DNA from 2 places in the Pseudomonas sp. NPDC087598 genome. Region 2 is predicted to be linked to the other one. Evidence: predicted binding sites of a transcription regulator. Region 2 holds the regulator's gene; the other holds the start of a gene.
The links. The regulator sigma-54, encoded in region 2, starts transcription at its own class of promoters, with help from an activator protein. The targets are predictions, from matches to a motif close to ANTGGCATNNANNTTGCTNT.
Positions count from the first base shown of each region.

Region 1: a site for sigma-54 is predicted at 3,646-3,665, ahead of ACIOWE_RS17555 (pilin). Genes of this name have one in related genera too.

Region 1 covers NZ_JBIUWQ010000031.1:34,833-45,958, forward strand. Annotated here, with positions in the region: gene ACIOWE_RS17540 (prepilin peptidase) at 1-563, opposite strand, end outside; gene ACIOWE_RS17545 (type II secretion system F family protein) at 565-1,782, opposite strand; gene pilB (type IV-A pilus assembly ATPase PilB) at 1,785-3,485, opposite strand; gene ACIOWE_RS17555 (pilin) at 3,712-4,152, shown strand; gene ACIOWE_RS17560 (BON domain-containing protein) at 4,453-4,809, shown strand; gene ACIOWE_RS17565 (DUF2845 domain-containing protein) at 5,075-5,371, opposite strand; gene ACIOWE_RS17570 (DUF748 domain-containing protein) at 5,371-8,322, opposite strand; gene ACIOWE_RS17575 (class I SAM-dependent rRNA methyltransferase) at 8,543-9,559, opposite strand; gene ACIOWE_RS17580 (oxygenase MpaB family protein) at 9,708-10,580, opposite strand; gene acs (acetate--CoA ligase) at 10,631-11,126, opposite strand, start outside.
Region 2 covers NZ_JBIUWQ010000011.1:102,899-114,024, forward strand. Annotated here, with positions in the region: gene lptC (LPS export ABC transporter periplasmic protein LptC) at 1-340, shown strand, start outside; gene lptA (lipopolysaccharide transport periplasmic protein LptA) at 327-872, shown strand; gene lptB (LPS export ABC transporter ATP-binding protein) at 872-1,597, shown strand; gene ACIOWE_RS08975 (RNA polymerase factor sigma-54) at 1,784-3,277, shown strand; gene hpf (ribosome hibernation-promoting factor, HPF/YfiA family) at 3,351-3,659, shown strand; gene ptsN (PTS IIA-like nitrogen regulatory protein PtsN) at 3,671-4,135, shown strand; gene rapZ (RNase adapter RapZ) at 4,138-4,995, shown strand; gene ACIOWE_RS08995 (HPr family phosphocarrier protein) at 5,011-5,286, shown strand; gene ACIOWE_RS09000 (ZIP family metal transporter) at 5,329-6,222, opposite strand; gene ACIOWE_RS09005 (superoxide dismutase) at 6,253-6,864, opposite strand; gene ACIOWE_RS09010 (hypothetical protein) at 6,866-7,306, opposite strand; gene ACIOWE_RS09015 (class II fumarate hydratase) at 7,334-8,710, opposite strand; gene ACIOWE_RS09020 (FagA protein) at 8,691-9,098, opposite strand; gene pmbA (metalloprotease PmbA) at 9,348-10,694, opposite strand; gene yjgA (ribosome biogenesis factor YjgA) at 10,803-11,126, shown strand, end outside.

The sequences.
Region 1 (11,126 bases), on a different contig from region 2:
GCCACCGCGCCCCACAAGGCATCGTGTAACGGCACGAACATCCCGAAACTGTTGACGATCAGCCCCAGCCACAACAAGGGCAGCACCAGCACATCGGGCAGCAGTTGATGCTCGGTGTCGATCAGGCTCATCGCCAACAAGCCCCAGGTGAGAAAAATCAACAGACAGGCCGGCCAGCCAAATCCGACATGCCAGGCGATGAATGCCGAGAGCAGTCCACAGGCCAGTTCAGTCAGTGGATAGCGTTTGCTGATGGGGGTGGTACAGGCCGAGCAGCGTCCACGCAGCCACAGATAACTGAGCAGCGGGATGTTTTCCCAGGCACGGATTCGATGCGCGCAATGCGGGCACTCGGAGTGGGGCAGCATCAGGTTATAGGTGGGCAGCGGTGTTTCACTGGGCAGGCCGAGCACATCCTGGGCCTGCTGGCGCCAATCGCGCTCGAGCATTTTCGGCAGGCGCCAGATCAGTACATTGAGAAAACTGCCGACCACCAGGCCGAGCAACAATGCTGTGCAGACAAAAGCCAGCGGATAGAGGGCAAACAGTTCGTCGATAGGCATGTCAGATCGCTGAGCCGAGTTGGAAAATCGGCAGGTACATGGCGACTACCAGACCACCGACGATCACCCCCAGGACCACCATGATGAACGGCTCCATGAGGCTGGTGAGGTTGTCGACCATGTTATCCACTTCGTCCTCGTAAAACCCTGCGACCTTGTCGAGCATTTCGTCCAGCGCACCGGACTCTTCACCGATCGCGGTCATTTGCACGGCCATATTGGGAAACACGCCGGTGGTGCGCATCGAAAAATTCAACTGCATGCCGGTGGACACATCCTGGCGGATGCGCAATATCGCGCGTTTGAACACCACGTTGCCGGCGGCGCCGGCCACCGAGTCGAGGGCTTCCACCAGCGGCACACCAGCAGCAAAAGTCGTCGACAGGGTCCGGGCAAATCGGGCCACGGCAGACTTGTACATCAATGTGCCCACCAACGGCAGTTTCAGCAGCCAGGTGTCTTTGCGGTCGCGCAAGGCCTGAGACTTTTTCAGGGCATGGCGGGTGCCGAAAATCGCCGCCGCCAATACACCGAGAATCGCCCACCACCATTGCTGCATGAATTCCGAAAGGCTGATGACCATCAGGGTGAACGCCGGCAGTTCGGCGCCGAAGCCGGAAAATACCGACTGGAACTGCGGCACCACTTTCACCAGCAGAATCCCGGTCACCACCGCCGCGACCAATACGACGGCGCTAGGGTAGGTCATGGCTTTCTTGATCTTGGCCTTGAGCGCTTCGCTTTTTTCCTTATAGGTCGCGACCCGCTCCAGCAACGTATCGAGGGCACCGGACTGTTCGCCGGCATCCACCAGGTTGCAATACAACTCGTCGAAGTATTGCGGCTTCTTGCGCAGCGCGTTGGCGAAACTGTTACCTGCAGCGACTTCCTGTTTCACCTCGTCGACCAGTTTGCGCATCGCCGGGTTTTCGAAACCTTCGCCGATGATGTCGAAGGACTGCAACAACGGTACACCGGCCTTCATCATGGTCGCCATCTGCCGCGTGAACAGGGCGATGTCCTGAGCCTTGATGCGTTTACCAAAGCTCAGTATCGAGGCGGATTTCTTGCGCACCTTGCCCGGGTTGATCCCCTGCTTGCGCAGTTGCGCCTTGATCAGCGCCGGGTTGAGCCCGCTCAGCTCGCCGGTCAGTTTGCTGCCTTTCTTGTCCGTGCCTTCCCAGGCGTAAATACTGGTTTTCGCTGCCTTGACCGCCATGTTCAGTCCTTGGTGACCCGGTTGATTTCTTCCAGGCTGGTGATGCCTTGCATGGCCTTGTGCAGGCCCGACGTACGCAGGTCATCGAAGCCGTCGCGGCGCATCTGGATGTCGATTTCCAGCGAGTTGCCTTCGGCCATGATCAGTCGTTGCAGTTCAGCTGTGTTCTTCACCACTTCATAAATCCCCACGCGCCCCTTGTAGCCGCCATTGCAGTGATCGCAACCGACCGGTTCGTAGATCGTGAAACTGCCGATGCGTTCCTCGGGGAAACCTTCCTTGATCAGGGTTTCGCGGGGAATCTCGATGGCTTTCTTGCAGTGGCTGCACAGCTTGCGCGCCAGCCGCTGGGCGATGATCAGGCTGACGGAGGTGGCGATATTGAAGCCGGGGATGCCCATGTTGTGCAGACGGGTCAGGGTTTCCGCCGCGCTGTTGGTGTGCAGGGTCGAAAGAACCAGGTGACCGGTTTGTGCGGCCTTGATGGCGATCTCGGCGGTTTCGAGGTCACGGATCTCGCCGACCATGATCACGTCCGGGTCTTGCCGCAGAAACGAGCGCAGGGCCTGGGCGAAATCCAGCCCCTGTTTCGGGTTGACGTTGACCTGGTTGATACCTTCCATGTTGATCTCTACCGGGTCTTCGGCGGTGGAGATGTTGATGTCGACGGTATTGAGAATGTTAAGCCCGGTGTACAGCGACACGGTCTTGCCCGAGCCAGTGGGCCCCGTGACCAGAATCATGCCTTGTGGCTGTTTGAGTGCGGCCATGTACAAGTCTTTCTGCGCCGGCTCGTAGCCGAGCGCGTCGATGCCGATCTGCGCGCTGGACGGGTCGAGAATCCGGATCACCACTTTTTCGCCCCACAGGGTCGGCAGCGTATTGACCCGGAAGTCGATCGACTTGCTCTTCGACAGGCGCATCTTGATCCGCCCGTCCTGGGGTTTGCGCCGTTCCGAGATGTCGAGGCTGGCCATGACCTTCAAGCGCGCCGCAATGCGCCCTGCCAGTTGAATCGGCGGCTTGGCCACTTCGCGCAGAATGCCGTCGGTGCGCACGCGCACCCGATAGTTCTTTTCGTAAGGCTCGAAGTGCAGGTCGGAAGAACCGCTCTTGATCGCGTCCAGCAGCATCTTGTGAACGAAGCGCACCACCGGCGCATCGTCGGCGTCGAGTCCGCCGATGGCGTCCTGCTTGCTGTCGTCGATGGATTCGACATCCACGCCATCGAGGTCGACGTCGGCCATGTCTTCGAGGCCGCTGGCGTGGGTGTCGAAGAACTTTTCGATGGCATCGGTGAGCTTGTCGTCCTCGACCAGAATGGCTTCGGTGCTCAGCCCGGTGCTGAACTGGATGTCATTGATCGCCTGATGATTGCTCGGGTCGGAAATCCCCACGAACAGTTTATTTCCGCGTCGCCACAAGGGCAGGGCGTGATGCTGGCGAACCAGTTTTTCACTGACCAGGCCCTTGGGCTGGGTTTCCTTGTCCAGGCAATTAAGATCCATGAAGGCCATGCCGAAGTGCTCCGAAGCGATCTCGGCCACCTGCCAGCTCTTCACCAGTTTGTTCTGCACCAGATAACTCACCAGCGACAGGCGATTGCGCTGGGCCTGTTGCCAGGCCTGCTGGGCGCTTTTTTCCGTAAGCAGTTCGGCCTGCACCAATTGCTTGGCCAGACCGCTCAGAGCGATGTCATTCATGGGGATTCCGCACGCTTGCAGTTCATGACTTATAGCCTAGTCAAGTGACAGCGCCAAACACCCTCGGTGCAGGTGACAAAAAGTGTCAGATAGTGCGGTTGCAGGTTGTAGGAAACGGCGTCGAAGGTGCGTTGTGCCCAATGCGCGGGGGCTGAAAGACGTTGGCATGGCCTATGCTGCGTCCCTTTCAGATCATGAGATTTCGACTCATGCATGGAGCGTGTCTATGAAAAAGCAACAAGGTTTTACTCTGATCGAGCTGCTGATCGTGGTGGCGATCATCGGGATTCTGGCGACCATCGCCTTGCCGCAATATTCCAAATATCAGGCGCGATCCAAGGTAACGGCTGGATTGGCAGAGATCAGCGCGCTGAAAGTGCCCTTTGAAGACACCATTAATCAAGGTACCGATCCAACGCTGACACTGGTTGCCGGTAGCGCTACGGCGACTACTTCCAACTGTACACTGGCGGCTTCGGGCACGGCTTCGACAGGTGCCGGTTCGATTACCTGCACGCTGGTCGCCGCTCCAGGTCCGGTCTTGGGTAAAACGATCACGCTCACCCGTACCGGTGCTGCAACCGGTAGTACGTCGGGCGTTTGGAGCTGTGCTACGACCGTTAACGCGGACTACTCGCCAAAGGGCTGTACTGCCAGCGGTACGTAATGTCAGGTCTTGTCTGATCAATAAATGCCCCGCAATGCGGGGCATTTTTTATTGCCTGAAGCGTCACAAAAGCTTCAATAATTTCAGCGCTTTAGGAACTTTCCGAAAAACCGCAACTTGCATGTGAATTTTGCACATGTCATGCAATTTGCATGAATCCGGAAATTTGAGATATTTATAAGGTGTTGATTTATAACGGTTTTATGTGTTCTGAAAAGTTGGCACAGCGTTCGCAATATATCCAGTAACCCTGCTGACAAGACATCCAGCAGACTTTCCAGAAAAACAGGAGTTACTCGTATGAAGAAGTTCGCTATCACTGCCGCTGCTGCTACCGCGCTGACCCTGACAATGGCTTCCGGTGCGTTTGCACAATCCACCCAGGCTACCCAGGCTCCAATGACTCTGGCCGCCGGTGAAATGACCAAGGCTAAAGAAACTACTTCCGATACCTGGATCACTACCAAAGTCAAAAGCGACCTGGTTACCGAAAAAGGCATCCCAGGCACCGACATCAAAGTAGAAACCAACAAAGGTGTGGTATCGCTGTCGTCGACTGTAGCTATCACCGAAGCTCAGAAAACCACCGCGGTGAACATCACCAAGAAAATCAAAGGCGTCAAAGCGGTCTCCGCTGACGGCCTGAAAGCCGAGTAAGGCATGACTTCTCGCCTGGACGGGGAGAAGGCGCGACAGACGGGCCGAGCAATACGTCTGCCGCAACTTTAGAGTTCATGCGAACGGTCACACGGAAGTGACCATTACAGGCCCCGCCATTCGTGTCGGGGCCTGTTTTATTTGGTGCGCAAAAAAACATGTGGGAGCGAGCCTGCTCGCGAAAGCGCTCTGTCAGCCGACGAAGATGTCGACTGACGTAACGCATTCGCGAGCAGGCTCGCTCCCACATGGGTTTGGTGTCGGGTCAGTTGCCGCGTTTGCTGGTGATCTCGCGCAGGCGGTTGCCTTCGAAACGCAGGTATTGGTACATGCCGTTGCTCGGGCCGTAGGTCCATTCCTCGACCTGAAACTCTTCGCGGCGATTGGCACTGCGCTTGTAGCCCAGTGCATCGCGGCTGACCGGTTCACCGCACTTCTGCAGTACCTCGCTGGAGCGGTCGCCGAGGCTTACCAACTGGCTGCCGCAGCGCAGGGTATCGGACGCTGAAGCCTGCCCGGCCACGAGCGTCAATGACATTACCCACAGCCACTTACCTTTCATCATTCGGCATCCAGATGCATTTGCGTCACCACTCGACCATCGCTTTCGGCTTCGCCGAGATTAGCGTCGATAAAGTACACGCGGTCATCCGCCAACTGACCCTTGTCCACCAAATAGTCCTTGATGCTGCTGGCACGATCCTGACCCAACTGTCGCAGCAATACATCGCTGGAACTCCAGAACTGGATGACGCCGTCGCGCATTTTCGCCGTGCGCTCTTCCTTGCCCAGATCCTTCCATTCGGCCGGTGGCTGGGTTTTCAGACGAGTACGGTAAATGCCTTCCAGCAGTGGGCCTTTTTCGCCTTCCGGCACTTGCAGCAAGGAGGCCTGGGCGGGAACCTTGTCGCCACGACGCTGGAGCATCTTGTAGTAGTTGTACTGGTATTCACGTTCCAGACGCTGTTCGGCGAGCAATGGGCCGTCGCTGCTTTTCGCGGCAGTGCCTTCGATTTCCAGACGCAGGGCCGGACGCTCCTTGAGCGCCTGCGACAGTTTCACCAGCGCGGCTTCGGCGTCCTTGTTCAATTCGCTGGAGCCCGGCGCAAACGATACAGTGCCAAGGTCCTCGGAACCGCCACCGCTGACCAGTCCGCCGATCAACTTGAACGGCGCCGCTGCGGCTTTGACGATCAGGTTGCGCAGGGTTTGCCAGACAATCGGCATCACGCTGAATTGCGGGTTGTTCAGGTCGCCGGTTACCGGCAGTTCGATGGAGATCTTGCCATCAACGTCCTTGAGCAAGGCAATCGCCAGTTTCAGCGGCAGGCTCACGGCATCCGGGCTGTCGACCTTTTCACCGAGTTGCAGTTGCTCGACCACCACTTTGTTCTCGGCTTTCAACTGGCCCTTGGTGATCAGGTAATGCAGGTCGAGGTTGAGCCGGCCCTTGCGGATGCGGTAACCGGCGAATTTTCCGGAGTAGGGCGTCAGCGTGGTCAGCTCGACTCGCTTGAAGCTGGTGGCGATGTCGAGGCTGGCCATCGGATCGAATGGATTGACCGCGCCCTTGATGGTTACCGGCGCATAGCGGTCGACCTTGCCTTTGACGTCGACACTCGCGGGTTTCGCCTGACGGCTGTCGATGGTGCCGATCTGCCCGTTCAATTGCTGAACGGCGGTGGCGAAGTTCGGCGTCAGGCTGAAGTCGGCAAAGTTGGCCGAGCCGTCGTTGATGGCGATAGCGCCGATGTGAATGCCCAGCGGTTTGTCTTTGCTGGCCGGTTTGGCAGCGGCGGTTTTTGCTCCGCTGTCGGCTGGTTGCGGAATCAGCAGATCGTCGATATTGGTGGTGCGGTCATCGTTGATCATGAAGCGCACGTACGGCTGGAACAGGTTGACCTTGTCGATCGACAGGCTGTCGCCGTGCTGATAGTTGAGGCCTTCCACGACCACTTGCTGCCACTTGAGAAAGTCGCGGGTCTTCAGGGTGTCGAGGGTGTGCAGTTGATCGACCTGAGCGCGGCCGGTCACGCTGAGCGCAAGCGGATCGGTGCTTTTGAGGTTGACCTTGAGATCACTGCCGAGCATGCCGCTACGCAGTTCGAGGCGAATGAACGGATTGATGTAGGACTGCGCGACACGCAGGTCGATGTCCTGGGTTTTCACGTTGAGCTGGGCGGTGACCGGTGCGAGATTGACTACGCCGTCGGCCATGAGCTTGCCTTGTTTGCCCACACCGGTGTCGAGCTTGAGCTTGAAGGGCGAGCCGTTGAGGCTGTCGAAGTCCTGCAAATCGAGGTTCAGCGGCGTGATATCGATAGCGACTTGCGGCTTCGCCGAGCGGTCGGCCAGGTGCACTTTGTAGTCACGCAGTTGCACATCCTTGAGCAACACCTGCCAAGGCTTGCTCGGGGCGCTCGGCTCAGGCTTCGGCGAGTCGGCGGCGGCCGGTGTGGTTGCGGGTTCTGCGGCGGCTTTGGCGGCGGGTTTCGACGGCTGGCTGGCGAACAGTTTCTGCCAGTCCAGTTGGCCATCGGCTTCGAGGGCGGCCCAGGTTTCCAGTTTATTGCTGCGGATCTTGCCGACCACCACTTGCTGTTTGGCCAGATCGACGCTGGTTTCGCTGACGTCGAGGCGTTCGAGTTTCGCCAGTGGGCGTCCGTCCGGCGCCTTGATGGCGAAGGGCGCGATGCTCACTGCGACATTGTTCAACAGCAGTTCGGTTTCTTTCGACAGATTGAGTTTGTACTCGGTGCTGAGGCTGATGACACCGTCTTCGAGTACCAGCGGCACCGAATCGCGCACGTATGGCCAAAAGGCTTTCATCTTGCCGTCGGTGACTTTCAGGGTGCCTTCAGAGGTGAACGGGATCAGGCTGAAATTACCGCTCCAGTCGATTCGCCCTCCGGCCGGACCGATGGCGACCAAGGTCATGTCGGCGCTGTCTTCGGGCAAGGTGCTGAGGTTTTTCAGTTCGAAGCTGAGGTCGTCGTAGAGAAACTCGATGGGCTCGCTCGGGCGCACGTCCTGAAAGTGCACGACGCCACTGGCCAGTTTGATGTTATCGATGCGCAGCGGAAATGGTTTGGCGTTGGGATCAGCCGGTGTCGGCTCACTGGCGGGAACGTTGAACAGGCCCAGCAGGTTGAGCTTGCCGTCTTTGGCGAAGAGGATTTCGGTTTTTGGCTTGTCCAGCTGGATGTCGGCCAGGTGCAGCGCTTTTGTCCACAGGCTGTCGAGTTGCAGGTTGGCGTACAGGCGTTCGAAACCGATCTGCTCCTTGCCCGGCTCGCCGATGACCAGGCCCCACAAGGTGACTTCAAGGCTGAACGGATTGAGTTCGATGCGCTGCAAATGCGCAGGCACCGTGGCGTAGTTGGCCAGTTGCTGGTTGGCGATGCGCAGGGCGATGCCCGGCAAAATCAGAAACCCCAGCAGGCTATAAAGGGCCAGAGCAGTCAACAAGGCGCCAATCGCGCGAATCAATCCTTTGGGCATGTGCGGCTTCATCTGTCTGAATCGGAGTGCCTTGGAGTATGGCACGCGATTCTGGTTCCGAAGTACCTGGCGTGACACAGGATTGTTCGGATTCTTCTGTAGGAATAAATAACATGTGGGAGCGAGCCTGCTCGCGAAGGCGTTGTATCAGTCGCTATATCTGCTGTTGATACACCGCTTTCGCGAGCAGGCTCGCTCCCACATTGGATGGTTGTCAGCCGCGCGGGAGGGCTCAGAGCTGGAGGATGAGGGTTTTCAGTGGGGGCTGTTGATCCATTGACGGGAAATCCGCACCCGGGGTCATCACGCTCCACTCGCGCACCGGGCGGCCGGCCTTTTCGGCGCAGCGCAATACCTGTTCGCGCCAGTCGTCCATGCTGACTTTCGCCAGATTGTTGCAGCAGATCAGCACGCCGTTGTCGGCGGTGGTCAGCAGGGCCGGTTTGAGCAAGCTCTGATAATCGCGCAGCAGGTCGACGGTGCCGAATGCACTTTTGGCCCAGGCCGGTGGGTCGAGCAAGACCAGATCGTATTGGCGTTGTTCGAGGCGCTGATAGCTCGGCAGTTTCTGCCCGCGGCGCTGACTGATCGGCAGACCGGCGAGCTGGCGGATCGCCGGGAAGTAATCGGACTGGATGAATTGCATTTCGGGCAATTGCGGGTTGAGCAAACCGTTTTCACGACCGACCGCCAGATTGCCTTCGGCAAAATCCAGGTTGCACACCTCGCGTGCGCCACCGGCTGCCGCACTGAGGCCAACGCCACAGGTGTAGGCGAACAGGTTGAGGACGGATTTGCCTTTGGCGTGATCCTTGACCCAGCCGCGAGTGTTGCGCAGGTCGAGGAACAGCAGTGGATCCTGCCCGGCATGGCGCCCGCGTACGCGGTAGTTCAAGCCCCATTCGTGACCGACCAGATCGGCCAGCGCGGCGTCGTCGGCGCGGTAGACCGTGTCTTCACGGTCAATACGCGAGTTGCCCCGGGAGCGATCGTTGTAAACCAGCAAAGTGTCCAGGCCCAGCGTTTGATTGACGAGGGCATGCAGTTGCAGCAGATCGTCACGTTCCAGCGTCTGGTGAAAGCTTTGCACCAGCAGTTGCGGGCCATAGCGGTCGATGGTCAGACCGCCGGCGCCTTCCTGACTGCCGTGAAACAGGCGATAGCAGTCGGTGCCCTGGCGGTGCAGCTCGGCAAGCAAGTCCTGGCGTTGATCGAGGGCGGCGCGCAGCGCCTGATTCAAGGAAGACATGCGGGCGCCTTGCTGGTGAGAATTGGGGCGCGGGAGTTTAGCAGCTTGGCGGGCAATCGAGTGGCTACCATCGCGAGCAGGCTCACTCCTACAGGAGATTCGTATGCAACCTATATCCCTTGTAGGAGTGAGCCTGCTCGCGATGCTTTTAGATGATCAGGCCCATCCTGCGCTTCGCCCGTTGCACTGAACCATTGCGCATAGCCCAGCGCAGCATCGGTGCGCTGCGTCTGACGCTGGCGCGAACCAACTGGCGTTGCAGCGAACTCTGCCGCACATCGAGCATGTCGCTGGCCCAATCCGGCAGCAGGTCGATGCCGGCCTTCATCATCAGATCGCCAAACGGTCGCGCCAGAGCGCTCGGTGCCGGCGCATCGAGCAACAGGCGCAGAACTTCCCGACTGCGTTCATCACACAGTAACTGCGGGCGCATGCGTTGCAGATAATCGCTCACGGCCTGCCGCGATTTCGGCACATCCCGTGCGCCCAGACGTTCGGCGATCACGGCGATCTCCGCGTAATAGCGATCCTGATCCGCCCCTGACAATTGCGGATTGCGATAACGCAGATGCGCGGCAAGGAAGTTGCTGACTTCCGCCACATGCACCCACGTCAGCAGATGCGGATCACTGGCTGCGTAAGGCCGGCCATCCGGCGCGGTGCCGACCACTTGCAGGTGAATGGTGCGAACCTTCTCGATCAGCCAGTCGGCATCGCGACGCGAGCCGAACGTGGTGCCGGAAACAAACTGACTGGTGCGCCGCAAGCGCCCGAGCATGTCCTGACGAAAGTTCGAATGATCCCAAACCCCGGCCAACGCCAGCGGATGCAGGGCTTGCAGCAACAACGCGCTGATGCCGCCGATCAGCATGCTGCTGAAATCACCGTGCACCTGCCAACTGATCGAGTCGGGGCCGAACAGGCCGGGATCGCCCTTGGGGTTTTCCAGGTCGAGCTGACCGAGGGACAGGCCGGTCAGGCTCATGAGCTGATTTTCGATACGGCTGCGGATGAATTCCATGGCACTCATTAATGAGGGGAGGGCGCGGCTGATTGGCCGCGCCCGGGAGGTTACTGATTGAGGCGCTTGTCGATCAGGCCCTGGACCACGCTCGGGTCGGCCAGGGTCGAGGTGTCGCCGAGGCTGTCGAGTTCGTTGCAGGCAATCTTGCGCAGGATACGCCGCATGATCTTGCCTGAGCGGGTTTTCGGCAAGGCCGGTGCCCACTGGATCAGGTCCGGTTTGGCGAAGCTGCCGATTTCCTTGCTGACGTGGGCCAGCAGTTCTTTCTTCAACTCGTCGTTCGGCTCGGCGCCGTTCATGGGGGTGACAAAGGCATAGATGCCCTGGCCTTTGACGTCGTGTGGATAACCGACCACGGCGGCTTCGGCGATGCTGTCGTGCAGCACCAGCGCACTTTCCACCTCGGCAGTGCCGATGCGATGCCCGGAAACGTTGATCACATCGTCGATACGCCCGGTGATCCAGTAGTCGCCATCCTCGTCGCGCCGCGCGCCGTCACCGGTGAAGTAGTAGCCGGGATAGGGTTTGAAATAGGTGTCGACC
Region 2 (11,126 bases):
CGACATTACGCTGGTCACCAAGCCCGATCTGAACATGTACCGTGGAACGGAGTTTCCGTGGCACGTGACCAGTGAACGCGGCGAAGTGAATTCGGGCGGCACCCAGGTCGAATTGATCGATTCGGTACGCATCAAGCGCACCGATGAGCAAAACCGCGATCTACTGGTCACCTCCACGCGCATGACAGTGTTCCCGCAGGAACAATATGCGCAGACCGAGCAACCCGTTAGAATCGACGGCGCTGGCGGTGTATCGACTGGCGTGGGAATGAAAGCGTATCTGAAGGAAAGCAGGATACACCTGCTATCGAACGTAAGAGGACAGTATGAGGCTCGTTAAAACCCTCCCTATTTTGCTCAGTCTGGGCGCAGCACTGGGAAGCGTGAGCGCCTGGGCTCTGCCGAACGATCAGCAACAGCCTATCCGCATCCAGGCCGACGACGCCCAACTGGACGACAAGAATGGCATTGCCACTTATAAAGGCGACGTCATCATCACTCAGGGCTCAATGAAGGTTACCGGCAACACTGTGACCATTACTCGCACGCCGGCCGGTGACATCGACGTGGTGACCTCGGTGGGCAACCTCGCCTACTTCGAGCAGTTGCAAACTGCTGGCGATACCAAACCCGTTCAAGGCTGGGGCGTGACGATCCAGTACCACGCCGCGCAAAATCGCGTCGTGCTGATCGACAAGGCCAAGGTTGTCGACAAGGACAACAACACGACCCAGGGCGAGAAAATCGTCTACGACACCGTGAAGAAACTGGCCAGCGCCGGTCGCGCTACCGGCAGCAAAGTCACCGAGTCGCGCCCGCGCATCGACATGGTGATCCAGCCGAAGAAGAAAACCGACGAGAAAACCCAGTAATGGCAACTCTGAAAGCTCAGCACCTGGCCAAGGCCTATAAAAGCCGCCAGGTCGTGCGTGACGTCAGCCTGTCGATCGACAGCGGCCAGATCGTCGGCCTGCTCGGCCCGAACGGCGCTGGCAAGACCACCTGCTTCTACATGATTGTCGGCCTGGTTCAGGCCGATCAGGGTCGTGTGCTGATCGACGATCTGGACGTCAGCCACCAGCCAATGCATGGCCGCGCCAAGGCCGGTATCGGCTATCTGCCGCAAGAAGCGTCGATCTTCCGCAAACTGTCGGTGGCCGACAACATCATGGCCATCCTCGAGACCCGTCAGGAGCTCGACAAGGCCGGCCGTCGCAAGGAGCTGGAAAGCCTGCTGCAGGAATTCCACATCAGCCACATCCGCGACAACCTCGGCATGAGCCTGTCGGGTGGTGAACGCCGCCGGGTGGAAATTGCCCGCGCGCTGGCGACCGCACCAAAATTCATCCTGCTCGATGAACCGTTCGCCGGTGTCGACCCGATTTCGGTCGGCGACATCAAGCAGATCATCCACCACCTCAAGGCCAAGGGCATCGGTGTGTTGATCACCGACCACAACGTGCGTGAGACCCTGGATATCTGCGAAACCGCCTACATCGTCAACGACGGTCAACTGATCGCCGAAGGTGACTCCGCGACCATCCTGGCCAACGATCTGGTCAAAGAAGTGTATCTGGGCCACGAATTCCGCCTGTAAGCGCAAAGTGCCCGGTGAGCCGCCCGGGCGCTGTATCGATTCAAGCAGGATTTAATACGCTTTAATTGTTACAGCGCTCTAGGCAAACACTTCAGTTTCAGGCATATAATTTGCTTAAGTTTGGCGCCCCGGCGCCCTGTAGTGGATGGCGCATAGCGCCGGCGAATAAGGTGTTAAGCCCCTGCCATGAAACCATCGCTAGTCTTGAGAATGGGCCAGCAGCTGACGATGACACCGCAGCTGCAACAGGCCATCCGCCTGCTCCAATTGTCGACCCTGGATCTGCAACAGGAAATCCAGGAGGCCCTGGAATCCAATCCGATGCTCGAACGCCAGGAAGAAGGCGACGACTTCGACAACTCCGATCCCTTGGCCGACAGCGCCGAACAGAAGCCCAACACCGAGATTCAGGAACCCTCCTATCAGGAAACCGCACCGACGGTGGACAACCTCGAGGACGGTGACTGGAGTGAGCGTATCCCCAACGAGCTTCCGGTCGATACGGCCTGGGAAGACGTTTACCAGACCAGTGCCAGCAGCCTGCCCAGCAGCGATGACGACGAGTGGGACTTCACCACACGCACTTCCGCTGGCGAAAGCCTGCAAAGCCACTTGCTGTGGCAATTGAACCTGGCACCGATGTCCGACACCGATCGACTGATCGCCGTCACCCTGATCGATTGCATCAACAATCAGGGTTATCTGGACGAAACACTCGAAGAAATCCTTGAGGCGTTCGATCCGGAGCTGGACATCGAGCTGGACGAGATCGAAGCCGTCCTGCACCGCATCCAGCAATTCGAACCCGCTGGTATTGGCGCCCGCAACCTCGGCGAGTGTCTGCTGCTGCAATTGCGCCAGTTGTCGGCCAAGACCCCTTGGCTGGCCGAAGCGAAGCGTCTGGTCACCGACTACATCGACTTGCTCGGCAGCCGCGATTACAGCCAGTTGATGCGCCGCATGAAACTCAAGGAAGACGAACTGCGTCAGGTCATCGAACTGGTGCAGAGCCTCAACCCGCGTCCGGGCTCGCAGATCGAGTCCACAGAAGCCGAGTACGTCGTACCGGACGTCATCGTGCGCAAGGACAACGAGCGCTGGCTGGTCGAGCTCAATCAGGAGTCCGTGCCACGCCTGCGGGTCAACGCCCAGTACGCCGGTTTCGTGCGTCGCGCCGATACCAGCGCCGACAACACCTTCATGCGCAATCAGTTGCAGGAAGCTCGCTGGTTCATCAAAAGCCTGCAAAGCCGCAACGAAACCCTGATGAAAGTGGCCACGCAGATCGTCGAGCATCAGCGCGGCTTCCTGGAATACGGCGACGAAGCCATGAAGCCGCTGGTCCTGCATGACATCGCCGAAGCGGTCGGCATGCACGAATCGACGATTTCCCGGGTGACCACGCAGAAATTCATGCATACCCCGCGCGGTATTTATGAACTGAAATACTTTTTCTCCAGCCACGTAAGCACCTCCGAAGGCGGCGAATGCTCGTCCACGGCGATCCGCGCGATCATCAAAAAACTGGTTGCCGCGGAAAATCAGAAAAAGCCGTTGAGTGACAGCAATTTCGCTGTTTTACTGGTGCAACAAGGCATTAAGTGGGGACGCCCAACCTTCGCAACGTACCGCGAATCCCTCGGGATCGCGCCTTCGAGCGAACGCAAGCGGTTGATGTAAGCCACGTTACAGCGTTCCAGTGGCAGGCTATCCAGCCTGCCGCTTTATGCACTGGCAACGAAGGAGAAGCTGTATGCAAGTCAACATCAGTGGACACCAACTGGAAGTGACCGAACCGCTGCGCATCTACATCAACGAGAAACTCGAACGATTGGAGCGCCATTTCGACAAGATCACCAACGTGCAAGTCACGATGTGCGTCGAAAAGCTGAAGCAGAAAATCGAAGCCACCTTGCATATACCCGGCGGAGAAGTGGTCGCCAATGCCGAGCATGACGACATGTATGCCGCGATCGACTCACTGACCGACAAGCTGGATCGCCAACTCAAAAAGCATAAGGAAAAGACCCAGAGCCTCCTCCAGGGCGCTACCGGTCGATAACCCCCTACTCCATGATCCGACTTGAAAGTATCCTGACCCCCGGCCGTTCCCTGGTGAACGTGCCGGGCGGCAGTAAAAAGAAAGCCCTCGAACAAATTGCCAACCTGATCGCCCGCGAAGTGCCGGATCTGGAGATGCAAGATGTCTTCGAGGCCCTGATCGCCCGTGAAAAACTCGGCTCTACCGGTTTTGGTAACGGCATCGCCATTCCCCACTGCCGCCTCAAGGGTTGCCAGTCGCCAATCAGCGCCTTGATGCACCTTGAAGCCCCTATCGATTTCGACGCCATCGATGGCGCCCCGGTTGACCTGCTGTTCGTTTTGCTGGTCCCGGAAGCGGCTACCGATGCACATCTGGAGTTACTACGCCAGATCGCCAGCATGCTCGACCGCAAGGACGTGCGCGATAAATTGCGCAGCGCCGCGAGCAACGAAGCCTTGTACCAGGTCGTTCTGGACGAGCAGAACGGGCACTAATCATGCGCTTGATCATTGTCAGCGGCCGTTCCGGCTCGGGTAAAAGCACCGCCCTGGATGTCCTTGAGGACAACGGTTATTACTGCATCGACAATCTGCCGGCCGGCCTGCTGCCGGAACTGGCCGAACGCGCGCTGATTCACACTGAACTGGCGCAACCGCTGGTGGCCGTGTCAATCGATGCGCGTAACCTGCCGAGCCATCTGACGCGTTTCCCGGAACTGCTTGAAGATGTCCGCAGCAAGCACATTCAGTGCGATGTCTTGTATCTGGATGCCGACGAGGAAACCCTGCTCAAGCGTTTTTCCGAAACCCGCCGTCGCCATCCGCTGAGTAACGCCAACCGCTCGCTGGCCGAAGCGATTCAGGATGAAACCGCTCTGCTCGGCCCTATCGCCGACCTCGCCGACCTGAAGATCAACACCACCAATCTGAATCTGTACCAGCTGCGCGACACCATCAAGTTGCGTTTGCTGAATCAGCCGGAGCCGGGCACCGCGTTCCTGGTCGAATCATTCGGCTTCAAGCGCGGCATGCCGGTGGATGCAGATCTGGTGTTCGATGTGCGCTGCCTGCCCAACCCGTACTGGAAACCTGAATTGCGCGCGCAATCGGGTCTCGATGAACCCGTGGCGGAATATCTGGCGGCGCAGCCAGAAGTGGAGGAAATGTTCCAGGACATCTTCACCTACTTGCACAAGTGGCTGCCGCGCTTCGCCGCGAGCAACCGCGCCTATGTCACCATTGCCATTGGCTGTACCGGCGGGCATCACCGCTCCGTCTACCTGACCGAACGCCTGGGTCAGGCCCTGCAGAAAACCCTGAAGAACGTCCAGGTTCGCCACCGCGACCTCACTTAAAGGATTCACACCGCGATGCCTGCTCTGGAAATCGAAATCATCAATAAACTGGGTTTGCATGCCCGAGCTTCCGCGAAGTTCGTTGGCGTCGCCGGTGAGTTCAAAGATTGCAAGATTCGTGTCGGGCGGACTCCAGAGGCCATGGTCGACGGAAAAAGCATCATGGCCATGATGATGCTCGCTGCCGGCAAGGGCACGATCATTCACCTGAGTACCGAAGGTGAGCAGGCTGACGAAGCCTTGCAGGCATTGGTGAATCTGATCAACGACTACTTCGGCGAAGGCGGCTGATCGCCTGTGGCGAGGGAGCTTGCTCCCTCGCCACAATTCAACTCAACCCAACGCTGTATCCATCACCATCATCAAACAAAACCCGATCAACAACCCAAGACTGGCCAGTTTGTCATGACCATTGCGTCGCGACTCGGGGATCACTTCGTGGGTCACCACCAGCAGCATAGCCCCCGCCGCCAGCGCCAAACCTAACGGCAACAACACCTGCGCCAGGCTCACCAGCCACGCACACAACAGGGCAAACACCGGCTCAACCAGACCCGACGCCGCGCCGATCAGGAACGCCTTGACCCGCGACATCCCCGCCCCGGCCAGCACCAGCGCAATCACCAGACCTTCCGGCACATCCTGCAAGGCAATGCCCATGGCCAGACTGTCGGCATCCGGCATGCCACCGCCAGCGGAGACACCAACCGCCATGCCTTCCGGAATGTTATGGGCAACGATGGCGAACACGAACAGCCAGATACGCGGTGGAATCACCGGGCGTTCGAGCGTGCCCACGAGCATCTCCGGCGACGCACCGGACAATTGCCGGTCGACCAGAAACAGCCCGAACGCACCGAGCATGATGCCGAAGCAGATCAAGCCACTGGCGGCCCACGGTGTCAGGCCAAGGCTTTCAGCGGCGGCTATACCCGGTACGATCAGCGAAAACGCCGTCGCTGCCAACATCACGCCCGCGCCAAAACCCAGCAATGTATCGCTGAGCGCCTGAGGCATGCGCCGAATCACCAACACCGGCACCGCCCCGAGCGCCGTGCCGAGCGCGCAGATCGCCCCGCCTTGCAACGCCCGGGAAAGCCTCGGTTCCAGATCCAGCCATTCCAGTCCGTGAGCGACCAGCAAGGTCATGCCCGCCAACAGCAAGAGCGACCCCACCGCGTAACGAAACATACGCCCACTTCCGATCGCCAGTGTTTCAGTGCCCATAGTCAGCCTTGAATTGTTTTTATAGACGACTTAAACCAGTGCGGCTTTGTAGCGCGCAGCCACTTCAGGCCAATTGATCACGTTGTAGAACGCGTTGATGTATTCCGGACGACGGTTCTGGTAACGCAAGTAATAGGCGTGCTCCCAGACGTCGAGACCAAGAATCGGCGTATTGCCATTCATCAGTGGACTGTCCTGATTGCCGCTGCTTTCCACGATCAGCTTTTTCTCAGGGGTCACGCTGAGCCAGGCCCAACCACTGCCGAAACGGGTCAACGCGGCTTTGGTGAACGCCTCTTTGAAACTGTCCAGACCACCCAGTTGTTCATCAATGGCCTTGGCCAGTGCACCATCAGGCTTACCGCCACCGCTTGGCACCATGACTTCCCAGAACAGCGAATGGTTGGCGTGACCGCCGCCCTGATTGATCACTGCTGCACGGAGTTTTTCCGGCAATTGCTGAACGCTGGCGACCAGTTTTTCCACCGGCCACTCGGCATATTCCGTGCCTTCTACTGCGGCGTTGAGGTTGTTGATGTAGGTCTGATGATGCTTGGTGTAGTGGATCTCCATGGTCTGCGCATCGATATGCGGTTCGAGGGCGTCGTAGGCGTAAGGCAAGGCAGGCAGGGTAAAAGCCATTTCAATGGACTCCATGGTGATGTGGGGCAGGCGCGCGACGCGCATTGCCGGTATCCGGGTGCAGCAGGCGCTGAGTGCGTGGGTATTCGCCGTGCTCGCTGATGAAATTCAGCAACTCGACGTAGGTCTTGCTGCTCTGGCGCAGCGCCGCTTCACGCAGGGCCGGGCGCAGGCGCTCGTCCTGCATGGTCTGCAACAGCCGCTGGTGGATCGCGCAGAGATACTCGGCGCTCTCCTCTGGCTGATTCAGGCGCAGGTGCAGATCTGCCAGGTTGTGATGGGAGATGACGCAGGCCGCCACCGCTTCGTCGGCATCTGCCCAGCGTTCGAACAACACTTGCGCCAGGGCCAGGGCTTGCAGGTAAGCCTCACGGGCGTCGATCAATTCGCCCAGCATGAAGCAGCGATTGGCCCGTTCGATCGTGAGTTTCCAGTGCTCCATGGTGAGCCTCCAAAGCGGTTGCGGGGTTTACACGCCGCCAGCTGTGAGCTTCTCGGGATTGAGTAACTCTTCCAGCTGGTTACGCGACAGGTCAGTGTGTTCCAGCGCAACGTCGATCACCGGGCGGCCCTGTTTGTAGGCCTGCTTGGCGATTTCAGCGGCTTTCTGGTAACCGATGATCGGGTTGAGCGCGGTGACCAGAATCGGGTTGCGCGACAGCGCTTCCTTGAGCCGCGACTCATTGACCTTGAATGTGGCGATGGCCTTGTCGCCGAGCAGACGGCTGGAATTGGCCAGCAGTTCGATGCTGCTCAACAGGTTCTGGGCGATGATCGGCAGCATCACGTTCAGTTCGAAATTGCCCGACTGACCGGCAATGGTGATCACCGAATCGTTGCCGATCACTTGCGCAGCAACCATGGCAGTGGCTTCCGGAATCACCGGGTTGACCTTGCCCGGCATGATCGACGAGCCCGGTTGCAAGGCTTCCAGTTCGATTTCGCCGAGGCCGGCGAGCGGGCCGGAGTTCATCCAGCGCAGGTCATTGGCGATTTTCATCAACGAAACGGCGGTGGCCTTGAGCTGGCCGGAAACGGCGACGGCGGTGTCTTGCGAGCCGATCAGGGCGAACAGATCCTTGCCTTGGGTGAATTGCACGTTGGTCAACTGGCTCAGTTGACGACTGAAACGAGCGGCGAATTCAGGATGTGCGTTGATCCCGGTGCCAACCGCCGTGCCGCCCTGCGCCAGGGATTGCAGGCTTGGCAGCAAATCCTGCAGATGACCGATGTTGGCCTTGAGTTGCTGCGCCCAACCATTGAGCACCTGGCTCATGCGCACCGGCATCGCGTCCATCAAGTGAGTGCGCCCGGTTTTGACGTGGTGATGCACCTGCTCGGCTTTGTGCTCGATCACTTGCACCAGATGCAGCAGCGCCGGCAGCAGTTGTTCGTGCAGGGCCAGCGCAGCGCTGACGTGGATCGTGGTCGGGATGATGTCGTTGCTGCTCTGGCCGCAGTTGACGTGATCGTTGGCATTCACTGGCTCGCCGAGCAGGCGACTGGCCAGGGTCGCGATCACTTCGTTGGCGTTCATGTTGGAGCTGGTGCCGGAACCGGTCTGGAAGATATCCACCGGGAAGTGCTGCATGAAGTCGCCTTCGAGCAACCCTTGGGCGGCGTCGCTGATGGCTTTGCCCTGGGCGGCGCTGATCTGGTTGAGTTCGACGTTAGCCCGGGCGGCAGCCGCTTTGGCCAGAATCAGCGCACGAATGAACTGTGTCGGCATCGGCTTGCCGCTGATCGGAAAGTTATCCACTGCGCGCTGGGTCTGCGCGCCGTAGAGAGCGTCCACCGGCACCTGCAGTTCGCCCATGCTGTCGCGCTCAATACGTGTCTTGGTCATCGGTAAATCCTTGGACTAGTTCAATGAGAGGAATCGAGGGAAGCAACTCGCAGGTCGCCAGTTGCCAGGTGTAGCGCTGCCAGCGCTTGAGCCGGCATTTGCACAGCGACAGACGCTCCATTTCACGCAGTGGGCGCCAGGCTTGATCGAGACAGAGACTGCGCCAGTGCCACGGCAAGGCGATGTCGGTGGCCGTGTCGAGCAGCAGACGGAAAGAGGTTTCAGCGATGGTCCACGGGGAAGTTGCCGTACAGCAGGCCAGATACCGCCCTTCGGCGAGGTAATGCTCGATCAGGCGCGGCTCGTCTGGATCCATCGCGCAACGGATCTGGCGACTCATCCAGCGCCAGTTTTCGAGGTACGGCTGCTCGTGCAAGGCAGAACTCATGATCCGGGCTCATTCGATAATGAGATTTATTATTAGATGATAATGAGAACCAAAACAAGAGTTCCGAGCTAAGCAGATTTCATTGTGGGAGCGAGCCTGCTCGCGAAGGCGTCGTGTCAGTCACCATGGAGATTGGCAGTTAAATCGCCTTCGCGAGCAGGCTCGCTCCCACAGGATCTTGTGTGACACCAATGAAAAAGGCGCGCCATCCGATGAGATGGCGCGCCTTTTGGTGTAACGGGGCCGGGTTTAGCTGCCCGCCACCGTCATCCGTTCGATCAACACGGAACCTGTGCGGATATTGCTGCGCAGTTCCAGATCGTTACCCACGGCGACGATCTGCTTGAACATGTCGCGCATGTTGCCGGCGATGGTCACTTCCTGCACCGCGAACTGGATTTCGCCGTTCTCGACCCAGAAACCCGCCGCTCCGCGCGAATAGTCACCAGTGACCATGTTCAAGCCATGGCCCATCAATTCGGTCACCAACAAACCACGGCCCATGCGTCGCAGCAGCGCCGCCTGGTCTTCATCGCCATGGGTGACGAACAAGTTGTGCACGCCGCCGGCGTTGGCGGTGCTCGGCATGCCGAGCTTGCGCCCGGAGTAAGTGCCGAGGATGTATGACACCAACTCGCCTTTTTCGACGAACGGTTTGGCATAAGTTGCCAGGCCATCGCCGTCATACGAAGCACTGCCCATGGCGCGCATCAAGTGCGGGCGCTCGTCGATGGTCAGCCACTCGGGGAACAGCTTCTGCCCCAGCGTACCTTCCAGGAACGATGATTTGCGATACAGGCTGCCTCCGGACACCGCCGAAAGGAAACTGCCGAACAATCCACCTGCCAGCTCAGCAGAAAACAGCACCGGCACTTCACAGGTCGGTACCGGACGCGCGCCCAGGCGGCTTGCTGCTCGTTGTGCGGCCTTCTGACCAATGCTCACCGGATCGGCGAGCAATGTGCCCTGACGACTCACGTCATACCAGTAATCACGCTGCATCTGGCCACCGGCTTCGGCGATCATCACGCAGCTCAGGCTGTGCCGTGTCGACGCATAGCCACCAATGAAACCGTGGCTGTTGCCATACACGCGGCAACCCTGATGGGTGCTGAGCGTGGTGCCATCGGCGTTCTTGATCCGCGCATCGGCGTCGAATGCCGCCGCTTCACAGAGCAACGCTTTCTCGATGGCTTGCTCCGGGGTGATGTCCCATTCGTGAAACAGGTCGAAATCCTGCAGATCCTTGGCCATCAGCGCCGCATCGGCGAGGCCCGAGGCTTCGTCTTCAGAGGTGTGTTTGGCGATGGCCAATGCAGCGGCAACCGTTTCGCGAATCGCATCCGGGCCGGTGGCGGAGGTGCTGGCCGAGCCTTTGCGCTGACCGACATAGAGCGTGATGCCAAAACCCTGATCGCGGTTGAACTCGACTGTTTCGACTTCGCGCTGGCGCACCGAGGTCGACAGCCCCTGCTCCAGCGACACCGCTACTTCACAGGCACTGGCGCCCTGACGCTTGGCTTCGGCGATGATCTGCTCGACCTGTTCTTGCAGTGCCGGCAATGCCTGCGGGCCGACGCTTTCAACTGCACTCATGCTCATCTCCACTCAAATTCTGCTTTCGGCTGGGGTCATCGAGCGACCGGGCCGGACACGCGGCCCCCGACTGGTTATCATGGCGGCGTTTCTTTGCGGACTGCCACCATGGTTGATTCTTACGACGACTCCCTCGATACGGGAGAAAAAAGCAAATCTCAGGTCAAACGCGAGCTGCATGCTCTGGTTGACCTCGGCGAGCGCCTGACAACACTCAAGCCTGACTTGGTCGCTAAACTGCCTTTGACCGACGCCATGCGCCGGGCCTTGGCCGATGCGCCCAAGCACACCGCGAACATCGCGCGTAAACGGCACTTGCAGTTCATCGGCAAACTGATGCGCGATCAGGACACTGACGCGATTCTGACCTTGCTCGATCAACTCGATGCCTCGACTCGTCAGTACAACGAGCGTTTCCACAACCTCGAACGC